DNA from 2 places in the Arthrobacter sp. MYb221 genome. Region 1 is predicted to be linked to the other one. Evidence: predicted binding sites of a transcription regulator. Region 1 holds the regulator's gene; the other holds the start of a gene.
What was found. The regulator LexA, encoded in region 1, represses DNA repair genes until DNA is damaged. The targets are predictions, from matches to a motif close to TCGAACANNTGTTCGA.

Region 2: a site for LexA is predicted at 3,813-3,828, ahead of CQ015_RS05795 (LysM peptidoglycan-binding domain-containing protein). Genes of this name have one in related genera too.

Annotation. Positions count from the first base shown of each region.
Region 1 covers NZ_PCPW01000020.1:10,270-17,606, reverse strand. Annotated here, with positions in the region: gene CQ015_RS19085 (hypothetical protein) at 1-31, opposite strand, end outside; gene hisH (imidazole glycerol phosphate synthase subunit HisH) at 35-670, opposite strand; gene hisB (imidazoleglycerol-phosphate dehydratase HisB) at 671-1,291, opposite strand; gene CQ015_RS17545 (histidinol-phosphate transaminase) at 1,317-2,423, opposite strand; gene CQ015_RS17540 (LysM peptidoglycan-binding domain-containing protein) at 2,498-2,851, opposite strand; gene lexA (transcriptional repressor LexA) at 3,109-3,825, shown strand; gene CQ015_RS17530 (glycoside hydrolase family 76 protein) at 3,888-4,970, opposite strand; gene CQ015_RS17525 (DUF222 domain-containing protein) at 5,059-6,741, opposite strand; gene CQ015_RS17520 (ATP-dependent DNA helicase) at 6,828-7,337, opposite strand, start outside.
Region 2 covers NZ_PCPW01000003.1:276,598-283,934, reverse strand. Annotated here, with positions in the region: gene secA (preprotein translocase subunit SecA) at 1-2,467, shown strand, start outside; gene CQ015_RS05800 (Rv3235 family protein) at 2,464-2,979, opposite strand; gene CQ015_RS05795 (LysM peptidoglycan-binding domain-containing protein) at 2,993-3,652, opposite strand; gene CQ015_RS05790 (hypothetical protein) at 3,844-4,392, shown strand; gene CQ015_RS05785 (hypothetical protein) at 4,565-5,149, shown strand; gene CQ015_RS05780 (hypothetical protein) at 5,146-6,384, shown strand; gene CQ015_RS05775 (NAD-glutamate dehydrogenase) at 6,505-7,337, shown strand, end outside.

The DNA.
Region 1 (7,337 bases):
CACCGAGGGTTAGCAGGATGATGGCCCACATTTCCTAAAGTGTCTCCAACCAGTTGCGCAGCAAGCGGGCCCCGGCGTCGCCGGACTTCTCCGGGTGGAATTGCACGGCGGACAGCGGACCGTTTTCCACGGCCGCGACGAATTCGGTGCCATGGGTGGACCAGGTCACCTGGGGCGGGGTCATCGCCGGTTGGGTGACATCGAACTCCCACTTCTGCACGCCATAGGAATGCACGAAGTAGAACCGCTCGTCCTCGATCCCGGCGAAGAGCCGGCTGTTCTCCGGCGGGCGCACGGTATTCCAACCCATATGCGGAATGACCTCCGCCTGCAGTCGCTCGACCACACCGGGCCACTCGCCGATGCCTTCGGTTTTCACCCCGTGCTCAACACCTTGCTCGAAGAACACCTGATGTCCCACGCAGATGCCCAGCACCGGCTGGCCACCGGCGATGCGGCGGCCGATCCAACGCAGCGCGCCGACCTTGGTCAGCTGCTCCATCACCGAGGCGTAGGCTCCCACGCCGGGAACGACGAGGCCATCGGCGGCCAAGATCGCTTTTGGATCCGCGGTCAGCTCCACCTCGGCGCCGGCGGCTTCCAGCGCGCGCACGGCCGAGCGGACGTTGCCGGATCCGTAATCGAGGACGACGACAGTTTTTTTCGCCACTTAGAGGGCACCCTTCGTGGATGGGATCTTGTCGCCCATGCGGGCGTCCGGCTCGACCGCTTCACGCAGCGCGCGAGCGAAGGATTTGAATTGGGCCTCGACGATGTGGTGCGGATCGCGCCCGGAGAGCACCTCGATATGCGCGCAGATCTGCGCGTGGAAGGTGATGGCCTCGAATACGTGCCGCGTCATCGAACCGGTGAAGTGCCCGCCGATCAGGTGGTATTCCTGGCCTGCGGGTTCCCCGCCGTGCACCAGGTACGGGCGCCCGGAGACGTCAACGACCGAACGGGACAGCGCCTCGTCCAGCGGTGCGTAGGAGGTGCCAAAGCGGCGTATGCCCGCCTTGGTGCCCAGGGCCACGCGCAGCACCTCGCCGATGGTGATGGCCACGTCTTCGACCGTGTGGTGCACGTCGATGTGGGTGTCACCGGTGGCGCGCACGGTCAGGTCGATGAGCGAATGCTTGGACAGGGCGGTGAGCATGTGGTCATAGAACGGCACGCTCGTGCTGATCTCCGAGACCCCGGTTCCGTCCAGGTCCAACTCGACGAAAACTGATGATTCGCTGGTCTCGCGTTCCATCCGGGCGCGACGAGCGCCAATCAATTCGGCAGACATGTCTTCCTTCGCTTGTGTGTGAATTCTACTTCTGTGCACCCAGCAACAAGGCCAGGTGCTCCAGGAAGGCGGTGGTTTCGGCTTCGGTGCCGGCGGTGACGCGCAGCGTTCCCTTGATTCCATTGTCGCGGACAATGATGCCGGCATCCAACAGGCCCTGCCAGATGGCGTGCGGATCTTCCAGTCCGCCGAAGAAAACGAAGTTCGAATCCGAGACAGATGGCTTCAAGCCGAGATCGATCAGCGTGGACACGATGCGGTCGCGCTGGGTCTTGATGTCTTCAACCTGCGCGAGCAGCAGCTCGATGTTCTTCAGCGCCGCGATGGCGGTTGCCTGGGTGACCGCGGAGAGGTGGTAAGGCAGACGCACCAGGCGAATCGCGTCGGTCACCTCGGGGGCCGCCGCGAGATAGCCCACGCGGGCTCCGGCCAGGCCGAAAGCCTTGGACATCGTGCGCGAGACGATCAAGCGCTGGCGCCCTTCGAGCAGGGTAAGCGCCGATCGAGTACCTGCCAGCGAGAATTCTGCGTAGGCTTCATCCACGATCACCATGGCGCCCGTTTCGCTGGCGGCCTCATAGACCGCTTCGATGACGTCTAAGCCCAGTGCGGTTCCGGTCGGGTTATTCGGGGAGCACAGGAATACCACGTTTGGGCGGTGTTCGCGCACCTGCGCGGAGGCGGATTCGGCCGAGAGGGTGAAATCTTCGGCGCGGTTTCCGGCAATGAATTCGGTATCGGTGCCACTGGCGAGCAGCGGGTACATCGAGTAGGTGGGGACGAAACTAAGCAGGCTGCGCCCCGGGCCGCCGAAGGCCTGCAGGATCTGCTGGAGAATTTCGTTGGAGCCGTTTGCGGCCCAGATGTTGTCGGAGGTCAGCCCGTGACCAAGGTAGTCGGCGAGCAGCTCGCGCAATTCGGTAAATTCACGATCCGGGTAACGATTTAGGCTGGCAGCCGCTTTGGCTACTTCCTGAGCGATGGCATCGATAACGGTCGCTGGCAATGGATGGGTGTTCTCGTTGACGTTCAGCTGAATGGGGACGTCAATTTGTGGCGCTCCATATGGGGATAGCCCGCGGAGATTCTCACGCAAGGGCAGCTGACTCAGAAGTTCACTACGGTCATTCACGCATTAATTCTAATGCTGAGGCACTCTCGCCGGTGAATCCACGACAAGAACAGGTAACAATAGTGAGCTGGCACCTAGTTCGAGAGTACCGGGATATCCAAAGTGTCCCCGGCGTACAACACACCGGCATCGATGGAGTTCAATTCCTCAATGTGGCTCATCGCCGCGTTGACTTCGTAGCCCACGGCGTACTCGCTGGCCAGCCCCCATAGGGTGTCACCGGGAATCACGGTGACCTCCACCGTCGCCGGGCCGGTGGGAAGGTCCGTGGACGCTTGGGCGCTGCTGGTGAACATGGTGACCATGAACGCCGCGGCGATCGTGAGCAGGAAGACCGGTATGCCTACCAGTACTGCCCAACCGCGACGATTGATGCGGATCCTCATTGGTGTCTTGCTCTGCTGTGGGTGAAGTGCCAGAGTTGCCACGACTTTTTCTCCTCAACGATTACGGGTGATGCGAACCAATATTCGAATACAATCTTCGAACACCTGTTCGATACTAGTACATCTTTTCTAACAGAGCCAGATCGAACTTGTCCAGATGTTTTCGAACAAATCTTTGAAAGAAGCCCTGCGATCAACTAAGATTTCGAAGTAGTCGATCAATGAATACATCACAACATTGGGCACCGACAGTTTGTAGCTTCGAACTGAGGACCGAATGCAAGGGAAGGCAAAAATACATGTCAGCATCACAGCGCACTCCCCGGTCGAACGCCCGTTCGCTGACGATACGTCAGAAAAAGATCCTCGAAACCATCCAGCGTGCGATCGGCAAGAATGGCTACCCGCCGTCGATGCGTGAGATTGGCGACTCGGTCGGGCTCAAAAGCCTTTCGAGCGTGACTCACCAACTCGGTCAGCTCGAAAAGCTTGGGTACATTCGTCGCGACCCGCGGCGTCCACGAGCGATGGAGATTCTGCTTCCGCTGCAGCTTGCAGAGGACGGCGAGGGAAGCAGCGAGCCGCTGAGCGCGCCGGAACCCGCTGAGGACACGAAGGTCATTGAGCTGAGCTCCTCGGCAGACACCACAATGGTTCCCTTGGTCGGACGCATCGCCGCCGGTGGACCAATTTTGGCGGAGCAAACCGTCGAAGACGTCTTTTCCCTACCCCGCCAGCTGGTTGGCCACGGCGAGCTGTTCATGCTCAAGGTATCGGGCGATTCGATGGTGGATGCGGCTATTTGCGATGGCGACTGGGTGGTCGTCCGTCGCCAGCAGACCGCGGAGAACGGCGATATTGTGGCCGCATTGCTTGACGAGGAAGCCACGGTGAAGACCTTCCGTCAGCGTGACGGCCACACCTGGTTGTTGCCACAGAATTCGCGTTATGAGCCGATTCTCGGCGACGCGGCCACGGTGATGGGACGCGTCGTGTCGGTGATGCGCTCGCTGTAGCAGGCAAGTTTATTCCAACGAGCCATTCGGCCTCACCCCTTGTCGGTGAGACCGGATGGCTTTTATTTTGCGCTGAGGTGGCTCGGCGGCAGGCTCACGCGCCCGGCCGCCTGGAGGATCGTCCAGCGTTGGGTGGCCGCCGAAAGCTGCGTCTCGACCCGGTCCGCGATCTGGCTCGCCGTGTCGCGGACCAATCGCGCGGCGGTGCGGCGGGTCTCAGCGGGCAGACGTTCGTCGTTCGCGGCGAGCGCCAGGTAGCGGCAGAGGATTCCAGTGAACAGATTGCCGTCTCCGCCGGATTCCAGGCGCAGGCCCTGTGCCGCAGTGGCGAGCTGGTCGTTGATCGCCTGAATCAGCGAGGCGGCTTGTGCCAGATGCTCAGCGGTCCCGGTGGCCAGCAATGCGCCGAGCACGGTGCCCTGATTGTAGGTGTAGATCGCTTCCTCGGTGCGCGGGCCGCCGGCGGTCAGGCGGATGCCGTCGAGGTAGAGCCCGGAGGATGTTCTGTAGAGCTCGCGACGCAGCCAGTCCAGCAGCCCGGTGGCGGTGCTCAAGTCCGCGATGCGTGCGAAATACAGGGCCGCCGGGGCGTTGGTGGGCGTGTTCTTGAAGTCGCGTTTGCGCGACCAATAGAGCCCGCCGCCGAGCTTCTCGTCTTGGCCGCGCACCAGCTGTCGAGCCAGTGCACGCATGGCTAGGGTGGCGAGCAGCGCCGGGCGGGCGGTGAGCTGCTGGCTCAGCCCATTGAGCCGTTGGCTGGCAAGCAGCAACCAGGCCATGTCGTCGTAGAAGTAATTCGGGAAGCGGCCGAAATTGCGCAGCAGGATGCCGCGCAGCAGCTGGTTGGCCCGCCGCCAGTGCCTCTGGGCCGCGCACCGGTGACCGGAGTGCAGCTCGCGGAAAGCCGCGTCGAGGATCGCGTCGAGATAGTGCGCCTGCCACCAGTAGTGCCATTCGGACCAGGGGCGCGGGCGTTTGCCAGGCGCTGGCGCGGTAGGCGTCGCATGCAGCGAGCCGATCCAGGTGCCGGGCAGGCCCATGAGCCGATGGCCGAATCTGGCGTGCAGGTCCTCGCCTGCCACCGCGGCCAGGGCCTCCCAGTGCTCGGGGTCGTGGTTGCCTGGCTGATGCTGCGCTTCATTCACGAGTCGGCTCCCACTGCTCAATTCTCCGGTTGTGTGCACCAGCGTAGCCGCTTCGCCCGCCGGCATCGAGCACATCGAGCGGGCGGGATCAGGCCGCGAGCACTTCGGCGGCCGAGAACCAGTAGGTGTTGCGTCGCGGTTGTTGATCGGGGTCCAAGAATTTGGGCAGCAGCACCGCCGGAGGTTTGCCCTCGGCCACCACGAGGCTGAAAAGCCCGGCATGGCGCGCGTGGTGATGCATGGGACAGAGCAGAACGCCACGATCCACGCGGGTCTGTCCGCCCTCCTCCCATGGATCGACGTGGTCCGCCTCGCAGCGGCTGGCCGGCATCCGGCAGCCCGGGTAGAGGCAACCGCGGTCGCGGGCGGCCAGGGCGCGTTTCATATGCGGCGGAAAGAGCCGTTTGGATCGGCCGATATCCAGCGGTTGGCCTTTGCCGTCCAGCACCGCCGGGTAGATTCCGGCATTGCACATGAGCGTTCGGGCCTCCGCCGCGGTCAGCGGCAGGCCATTTTCGGTGCTGGCGAAGCTGGCGGCGCCAGCGAGCATTTTCTCGTAGTTCAGGTGCACGATCACCTGCGGGGCGATCAGCCCGGCGCCCGGATTTTTGCCGCCAACGCGATTGGCACGCAGCACCGCGAGCAATCCGGTCAGGTGGCGCAGGGCCGGGCTCAGATCTTCGAAGGGCTGCTCGGGCGGCGGGGCGAGGTTGCTGGGTGGTTTCGGTGGTTCGGCTTCCGTCGCTTCGGCAGCCGGGGTGCGGGCCCAACCGGGCATGCTCGGCGCATCGTCCCATTCCTTGGGGGTGGGTGGCATTGGCGCAACCGGGGTTCCGGGCTCGACCGATGCGGCGGGCTCGTCCGATGGGGCGGGCTCGTCCGATGCGGCGGGCTCGTCCGATGCGGCGGGCTCGGCGTGGTTGGGATAGCTGGCGTGGACGAGCTCGTTGAGCTGTTCACGGTTGCCGGCGATGGTGTTGGGGTTGTCGATCTTGGCGCGGAGCGACTCGATGAGTTCGGCATCGTGCGGGAAGACCTTGAGCTGGTAGATGACCAGTCCGCCTTTTGTGCCACGAGGGAAGAGTCCTGCCTCGGCGAACAGCGCCTCGGGCGGGCGCTGGGCCTGGAGCTGTTCGGTGATGAGGCCGGACAGGTGCTTCGCGGCGCTGGCCGGTTCCTGGGTGATGAGCTTAACCGCCTGCGCTTCGAGCTGGGCGCGGGCCTGCGGGCCGGGCAGGTCCGCTTCGGCGTTGCGGATGGCCCGGGCGGCGCCGATCGCCGGGCGCGGATCCACGTTGCGGTTCGCGAAGTGGGCGGCAAGCTGCGGGCAATCGGGGGTGGTCCGCTCCCCCGCCTCGGTGACCTTGGCGATCAGCGAGCCGGCGGCCGCGAGCCGGGAGAGAGCCGCGCCGTGGGCGATGCCCAGCCAGCCGGAGTGCAGGTCCGCGGCGTCCTTGAAGCTGCTGCGGCCCAGCGAGCAGGTGCCGTGCAGCGCGGCGAGCTGCTCGTCCGTGGGTGCGGCGCCGGCGTCGGCGATGGCATCGAGGGATTCGGTATCCAGCTGGTGGCTGCCGCTGCGCTGAACCGCGTCGGCCGCGTGGATCTGCAGGCGGGACAGGGTCTGCGCCGTGCGTTCGGCCAGCCAGGCGAAGTAGGCTGCCTGGCCGGCGGGCAGTTCCTGGGAAGAGAGTTGCGCGCAGGCGGCATCGAGGGTGGTGATGGCCTGGGCCATCGCCCCGAGGGCCGCATGGTTGCTGGTGAGTTCTTCCATACCCACCACCTTGCACGGTCCGCGGGCGGGTGCCGGCGGATCGGGCGCAGGGTGTGGAAAAGCGGGCGTGGCCGGTTTGGCGCCGGCTACTTTTCCGGTTGCAGGCGCTGCAGCACGCCGGTGATGACCTTTTTGTCGGTGGTCGGCCACATCGGCGGCAGCGAGCTTTTCAGGAACGAGCCGTACCGGGCGGTGGCCATGCGCGAGTCGAGGACCGCGACCACCCCCTTGTCCTGCACCGAACGGATCAGCCGGCCGGCGCCCTGGGCGAGGCGGATGGCCGCGTGCGTCGCGGAGACCTGCATGAAGCCGTTGCCGCCGTGCTTGGCCACGTCCTCGGTGCGGGCCTTGGAGATCGGGTCGTCGGGGCGCGGGAAGGGGATCTTGTCGATGATCACCAGGCGGCAGGAATCCCCGGGCACGTCCACTCCCTGCCAGAGGGTCATGGTGCCGAACAGGCAGGTGTCGCGCTCCGCGGAGAAGTCCGCGACCAGCGACTTCATGCTCGCGTCGCCCTGGCAGAGGATTTTCACGTCGAGCTTCTCGCGCAGGATCGCCGCTGCTTCCTCGGCCGAACGCTTGGAGGTGAACAGCGC
Region 2 (7,337 bases), on a different contig from region 1:
TCCGGAAGCTTTCGCGGCCGTTCGCGAGGCCTCAGACCGAGTTCTGGGCATGCGCCACTTCGACGTGCAGCTCATGGGTGGCGCTGCACTGCACCTGGGTAATATCGCAGAAATGCGTACCGGTGAAGGTAAGACCCTGGTTGCGACTGCGCCGGCTTATCTGAATGCCCTGTCCGGTAAGGGCGTGCACGTGGTGACCACCAACGACTTCCTCGCGCAGTATCAGTCGGATCTTATGGGTCGTGTTTTCCGATTCCTCGGCTTGAGCTGTGGTTGCATCTTGTCCAATATGGATCCAGCCGCGCGGCGTAAACAATACGAGAACGACATTACCTACGGAACGAACAATGAATTCGGATTCGATTACCTGCGCGACAACATGGCATGGAATAAGACCGAACTTGTCCAGCGCGGACACAACTTTGTAATCGTCGATGAGGTCGACTCGATTCTGATCGACGAGGCACGTACGCCATTGATCATTTCGGGCCAAGCATCAGGCGACGTGAACCGTTGGTACACCGAATTCGCCAAGATCGTCAAACGCCTCGACCGTGAGGATGACTATGAAGTCGACGAAAAGAAGCGCACCATCGGTGTGCTGGAAGACGGTATCGAGAAGGTCGAAGACTATCTTGGCATCGACAACCTGTACGAATCGAATAACACCCCGCTGATCGGTTTCCTGAACAACGCTATTAAAGCCAAGGAACTGTTCAAAAAAGACAAGGACTACGTCGTTGTCAAGGACGAAGTCATGATCGTCGATGAGCACACCGGACGCGCCCTTGAGGGCCGCCGCTATTCCGAAGGCATGCATCAGGCCATCGAAGCCAAGGAAGGTGTCAGCATTAAGGCTGAGAATCAGACCTTGGCGACCATCACCTTGCAGAACTACTTCCGCATGTACGACAAGATCTCGGGCATGACCGGTACCGCGCAGACTGAAGCCGCCGAATTCATGGGTACCTACAAGCTCGGTGTCGTCGAGATTCCAACAAACCGCCCGGCCATTCGAAACGATCAGGCCGACCTGATCTACAAGAATGAAGTTTCCAAATTCAATGCGGTCGTCGAAGACATCGCCGAACGTCACGGAACCGGACAGCCCATCCTGGTGGGTACCACCAGCGTTGAAAAAAGCGAATATCTGTCGCGGCTGCTCTCCAAGGGCGGCATTCGCCACGAGGTGCTGAACGCTAAACAGCACGCACGCGAAGCTGCCGTCGTTGCCATGGCGGGTCGTAAAAATGGCGTCACCGTCTCCACCAACATGGCCGGACGTGGTACCGATATCATGCTCGGCGGCAACGCCGAGTTCCTGGCCGTCGCCGAAATGGAACGCCGAGGATTGGATCCGGAGAACCATCCGGAGGAGTACAACAAGGTCTGGGACGAGGTCTTTGCGAAAGCCAAGGCCACCGTGGCTAGCGAAGCCGATGAGGTCACTGCGCTCGGTGGGCTGTACGTGCTTGGCACCGAGCGCCACGAATCGCGGCGTATCGACAACCAGCTGCGTGGTCGTGCGGGTCGTCAGGGTGACCCGGGTGAGTCCCGTTTCTACCTCTCGATGACCGATGACCTGATGCGGCGGTTCAACTCCGGCATGGCTGAACGCATCATGAATAATCCGTCGATGCCAGACGAGGTGGCCCTGGAATCCAAAATGGTCTCCAAGGCCATCGAGTCCGCGCAGGCGCAGGTCGAGGGAGTAAACGCCGAACAGCGTAAGAACGTGCTGAAATACGATGACGTGATGAACCGTCAGCGTGAAGCAATCTACGCCGACCGTCGCGCGATCCTAGAAGGCGAGAATATCGACGAGAAGGTCAGCCACTTCCTCGAAGACGTCGTGAAATCCATGGTCAACGAGGTCACTCTGGTTGGCAACCCGGATGATTGGGACCTGAAGCAGCTGTGGACAAACCTCAAGCAGCTTTACCCGATCGGCCTCACTGTCGATGAAGTGGTCGAGGAGGTGCACGGCGTTGGGCATCTAACTCCACAGTTCCTTGAAACCGAGATCCTCTCGGACGCTAAGTACCAGTATGAACTGCGCGAAAAGGCCATCGGCTCCGAGGTCTTGCGAGATCTCGAACGCCGCGTCGTGCTTTCCACGATCGGTCGCAAGTGGCAAGAGCACCTGTACGAGATGGACTATCTCAAGGAAGGCATCGGTCTGCGTGCCATGGCTCAGCGCGATCCGTTGGTTGAATACCAGCGCGAGGGATACACCATGTTCCAGACCATGATGGAATCCATCCGTGAAGAAAGCATCGGAACACTCTTCAACCTCGACGTGCCAGCCGGATCGGAAACGAGTCAGGAATCCTCCGGTGCAGTGGGCGAACCGGCCGTTCCGAAGAACTTGCAGTTCACCGGGCCTGACGAGGACGGCGAAGCCAGTACCCAGGCCAAGCAAGCTTCGAACCCGGCCAAAAAGAACAAGAAAAGTAAGCGCCGCTAAAGCATTTCCACACTGGTGATTTGCCATCGTCCGTGCCATGGCTCAATTCTGAGAGCTACGGCGCGGACGCGGTGTTTAAAGGCCACGATGACCGAGCATTCGTAGGCACCGGATATCGTAGGCCACAAATGCAGCGAACGTACCTCGCCGTGGCTGGTGCCCGGCATCGGCTGGACGGTGTAGCCACCGGTTTGCAGAATTGCCTGCGAACGAAGCTTTTTTACGCATTCGGGGTCCATGACAAAAGCCAATTGGCTCACCGAACGATATCCAGCGATGATCTCGAAGACTGCTCGGGACACCGCATGAGAGAGTTCGACGACGGTCTTGCGCTCGGATGGTGCAATCGCCGGTCGATGAAATATGCGATCCATGGCCAACGAAATTTGCTGTGGCGATCTGTTGGCGCTGGGCTGGCGATGTTCTGCGGTGAAGCGTAGCGGTGTGTTTGGGCAGCTGCCTGCCCTGCTATTTCTTGTCCGGTTGGCAAGCAGCTCTGACTCGATGCTCACGGTGTTTTCCTCCCTAGTCGGTTTTGGGCAACTGCAGTTCGATACCAAGCCGCAGCAGATTTGGGTCCTCCCCGATCACCTGGCGGTTCAACTCATATATTTGCGGCCAAAGCTCGGCAATCTCGGCAGGCGATCCGTGTCTGTTGAGCAAGTCGTTGGCGATGCTCCATAAGGTTTGTCCAGATGCGACGACTACATGATCCGGTTGCGCAGAGGCACTTTTTCGGTCATTCCCGGATCCCAGAAGTCGGTTCATAGGAATGCTCAGTGAGCCAGGAAACCAGCCCGGTGTTGGGATTTCGGTATTTGGCTGTGCTGAGGCAGTTTCTGGGCTGTGTGGCAAAGATGCCAGCTCCCCGGTTTGGTGGTGCGAGATATCCGGGTGAGGAGTCGTCGCGCCGTTGGCAATGCCGGTTCCGGACAGTGCCAACGTTGTTCCTAAGATCGGGCCCACTGCACGGTGAGCCAAGCTTGGGGCCAACCGGATCAACAATTCCAAGAAGCCGCCATGCCCGTGGCGTGCCGCGTTAATTGCCGCGCGCAGGAGAGCATAAAAAATCAGGTACGCACCAAAGAGGACTCCGGTGCCAAGCAGAAATAACACCAGCAAGTTCTGCGACAGGTCGCCAGCTGGATCGAAGTGGGGCCGTGAACGTACGGCCCATTCGGCCAAGGCCAACAGGATGACCAACGTTGCACCAGTCAGCAGACCGACCATGAAAGTCTTCCTTAAGCGGAACATCCATCTCGCCTCTTTTTATGTAATTTGATGCAGTTTGCTATAGTTAGATATAGATGATGACACTTTAATTGATTTTATGGAAGAGGGTTTCCCGAAAAACTCTTCTCTCGTACAGTGGGCGCATGCGATGGGATTCCCTTTTTGAAGATCTTGAGGCCCAGGCCGAAGCCCAACTGGCGGCACAGTTCCGCGAAGAGGTAGCGGAATGTATTCGTATCGAACGAGCTACAGAGCAAATGCATGAGCGCTTGCTTCGGCTTCAAGGATCGGCAGTTGCCCTGAAGCTGGCCGGCGAATACGAAATAAACGCAAGGCTTGGCCCCATCGGTAGAGAATATTTCTGCCTCGAAAATGAAGGCAAGCGTTGGCTGGTGAAGAATTTGGCGCTGCGTTCACTGGAAATGAATCAGATCGGTTCTAACCTCGCAGGGCGCTTATCGCCAGTAAAGTTCTCCACCGTGGTTCGCGGCGTGCTGCGTGATCGCCAACGAACCTTGGCATATGACATCAACGGCAAGCCAATAGCCGAAGGAACCTTGTCGCAGGTAGGTAAAGACTTTCTCATCATTGCGCTTCATCCCAGAGACGATTACGCGCGTGATCGCAGTATCACCGGCTATCAGCTCCTGCCGCTAGATACGGTCGGCTGGGTCCAAGTCGTCGATGTCTAATAATCCACAGGCCCCGGAATAGGTCTTCACACCAACCGAAACTTGTCGTAGGCTCTCGAAACAAGTAGCTAGCGCGGGCAAAGGACAGAGCATGAGCGGCGAACAGAACACCGGCACGACCCGTTCTGCTAGCGCACCGCGAGTAAAGCGACCGACGTGGAAGGACCCGAGATTGGCCCTGGGCGCGGTCCTGGTCGTGGCTTCAGTGGTTGGCACGGTTTATCTCGTGCGCGAACTGAACCACACCACAGAGGTTTATGTAGCCGGAGCAAACATCACTCTGGGAGAAGAACTCTCGACGCAAAATCTTCGAACTGAGAATGTGAAACTCGGGGAATCCGGTGTTCAATACCTCGAAGCGAATCCGGAGCTCATTACCAACGCCCGCGCCAATACCTTCATTGGAGCCGGTGAGTTCATCCCGAACGACTCCATTACGCACAACGAATTGGGCTCCCGCCGGCCAATCAATATTGATCTGCCAGCGGATCTTACGCCGGCGATTACCCCGGGTAGTTTCGTCGATGTATGGATTGCCCAACGTGAAAAGGGCGGTTCGGCGTACGGAGTTCCAGAACAGTTGGCAAGCATGGTGGAAGTCTCTGCACGGGTTGCCCGCGCAGGGGGACTCGTGAATCAAAACGGTACCAATCTGGAGCTGCTCGTCGAACCCGACCATCTCGAGCCATTGCTTCAAGCCTTGGCTAACGAATCGAGAATTATCGTGATCTACAATCCAGCCGGTACCCAGCAATGAGTATCTCGGTGGTGGTCTTGGGAAATGGTGAACACGTTGTCCGCCAAATCGAAGGGTATCGCGGCGAGTTGATGGTCACTCGCGTATGTGAAGATATTGCGGAGGCCGTTGCGGCCTGTGCGGTGGGCGCAACAGACGTGCTGTTGGTGTCCGGTCGGGAGCTGCTGCCGCCACTGGAACAGATCGACGCGGTGATTTCGCAACAAACGGTGCTGGTACTGCTGGACGAAAAACCTCGAAGCGGTGGCACCACCCAAGGAATGCTCGAAGTAATTGAGAGCGTTCCAATGCTGGAGCTAGAACTACTCGTGGTGCAGGCGCTTCGTGAATTGACGCATCCCGATGAGTTAGACGAAGCACAGGTCACCGAGGCCTCCGCGCAAGCGACATTGTCGACCGGAAAAATTGTCTGCTTTTGGGGCGCGGCGGGTGCACCGGGCCGAAGCACGGTGGCGCTGAACTACGCTGTGGAAGCCGCGCTCTCAGGAAAAACGGTGGTGATACTGGACGCCGATACTTTTGCCGCGTCCATTTCCATACAGCTGGGTCTGCTCGATGAATCCGCATCTATCGCGCAGCTTTGTCGCGTGATTGACTCGGGATCACGCGAACCTGCAAGGTTGGATGCAACTTGCTTGAGCGTCGAAGTTGGTACTGCGATACTCAAAGTAGCGACCGGTCTGCCCCGGTCAAGCAGGTGGCCGGAGGTGAGGGCCTCTGCGCTACGTCGTGCGACAAGTGTCTTGCGTGAACACAATGATTTGGTGGTGCTTGATGTCGCATCGCAGGTGGAAATGGACGAACAACTGAGCTTTGACACCCAAGCGCCTCAGCGCAACGCGGTCACCGTGGAGATGCTTCGCTGTTCGGATGAAGTATTTATGGTTGTCGCCGCAGATAGCGTAGGGATCCCGCGCGCCCTTCGAGCGATCGATGAATTGGAAGATCAAGTCCCCGGAGTGAGTCTGCAGATTGTTTTCAATAAACTCGGTGCTGCGAATACCGGGCATAGCCCCAAACGGCGTCTCCTGGAAACCTGGGATCGGTTCGGGCCCAATCATTGCATCGCTGGATACCTGCCCCAAGACGTGGTGAGCTGCAATGCGGCGCTACTAGCCGGATCGCCCTTGGCTGAAATCGCCCCTAAGAGTACATTGCGTACTGAAATACGGGGTTTGCTGGGCATTAAATCCACGGAAAAGAGACGGAAGCGACTGAGTCGTCGAATCGGCTGAAACCTTGAACTTTGGTACTCGAAAACACGGTAGTGTGGTTTCTATCGGAGATCCGCAAAGACGCGGATTAATTAGAACTTCGTTCTTGGAGGCGTTCACTTGAACTCGTCGGAATCCAGCATGTCAGAATCATTTATGGATGCGACACTCACCTCGCAGTTGGTGAGCGAGTACTATGGCCAAATCGCTAGAGAAGATGTCGCGGCGTTTACGCCCGACGAGCTCGAGGCGCGAGTAGCCGCACACTTGGAAATCGGATATGGCCGCGACGTTGATACGGCCAATGTATCTATTACCCGCAACAATGGTGTTTCGGTGGTACATATCGTCACCGACGATATGCCGTTCTTGGTTGATTCGGTCACCGCGGAACTGGTCCGGCTTTCAGCCCCAATTCAGCTCGTCGTGCACCCGACTTTCGTGGTCTCCCGCGATCGAGACACCGGACTGATCAAAAAGCTGTCGCACACGGGGTTGCAGCACGTTGCCAGTGGCGATACGGCTGCCTTGTCGGATCTCAGCACGCTGACCTCGCTCGACACCCATACCAAGGTTGAATCCTGGATTTCGGTAGAAGTCGCACGCGACCTCTCCGACGATGAAGCAGTGACGATCGTTGAAAATTTGCTGAAGGTCCTTGCCGACGTGCGGGTTGCCGTGCAGGACTGGCCCGCAATGCTGGATCGTGCAAAGAGCATTGCCCAGACGCTGCCGCAGACCGCCAATGCAGGCGAGATTGCCGATCTCGACCAAGCGGTAGAGCTGCTGAACTGGATGTCGGACGGTCGTTTCACCTTCTTGGGCTACCGCGACTACTATCTGACCACGGAGCACGGGGAAGACGTACTCGTTGCCCGTGAAGGAAGCGGTCTAGGGCTCATGCGATCCCTGGAGGACCAGGGCCCACAGCACCTGACCAAGCGTGGCCGCGCGACGGCCCGCGACAAGCGCGC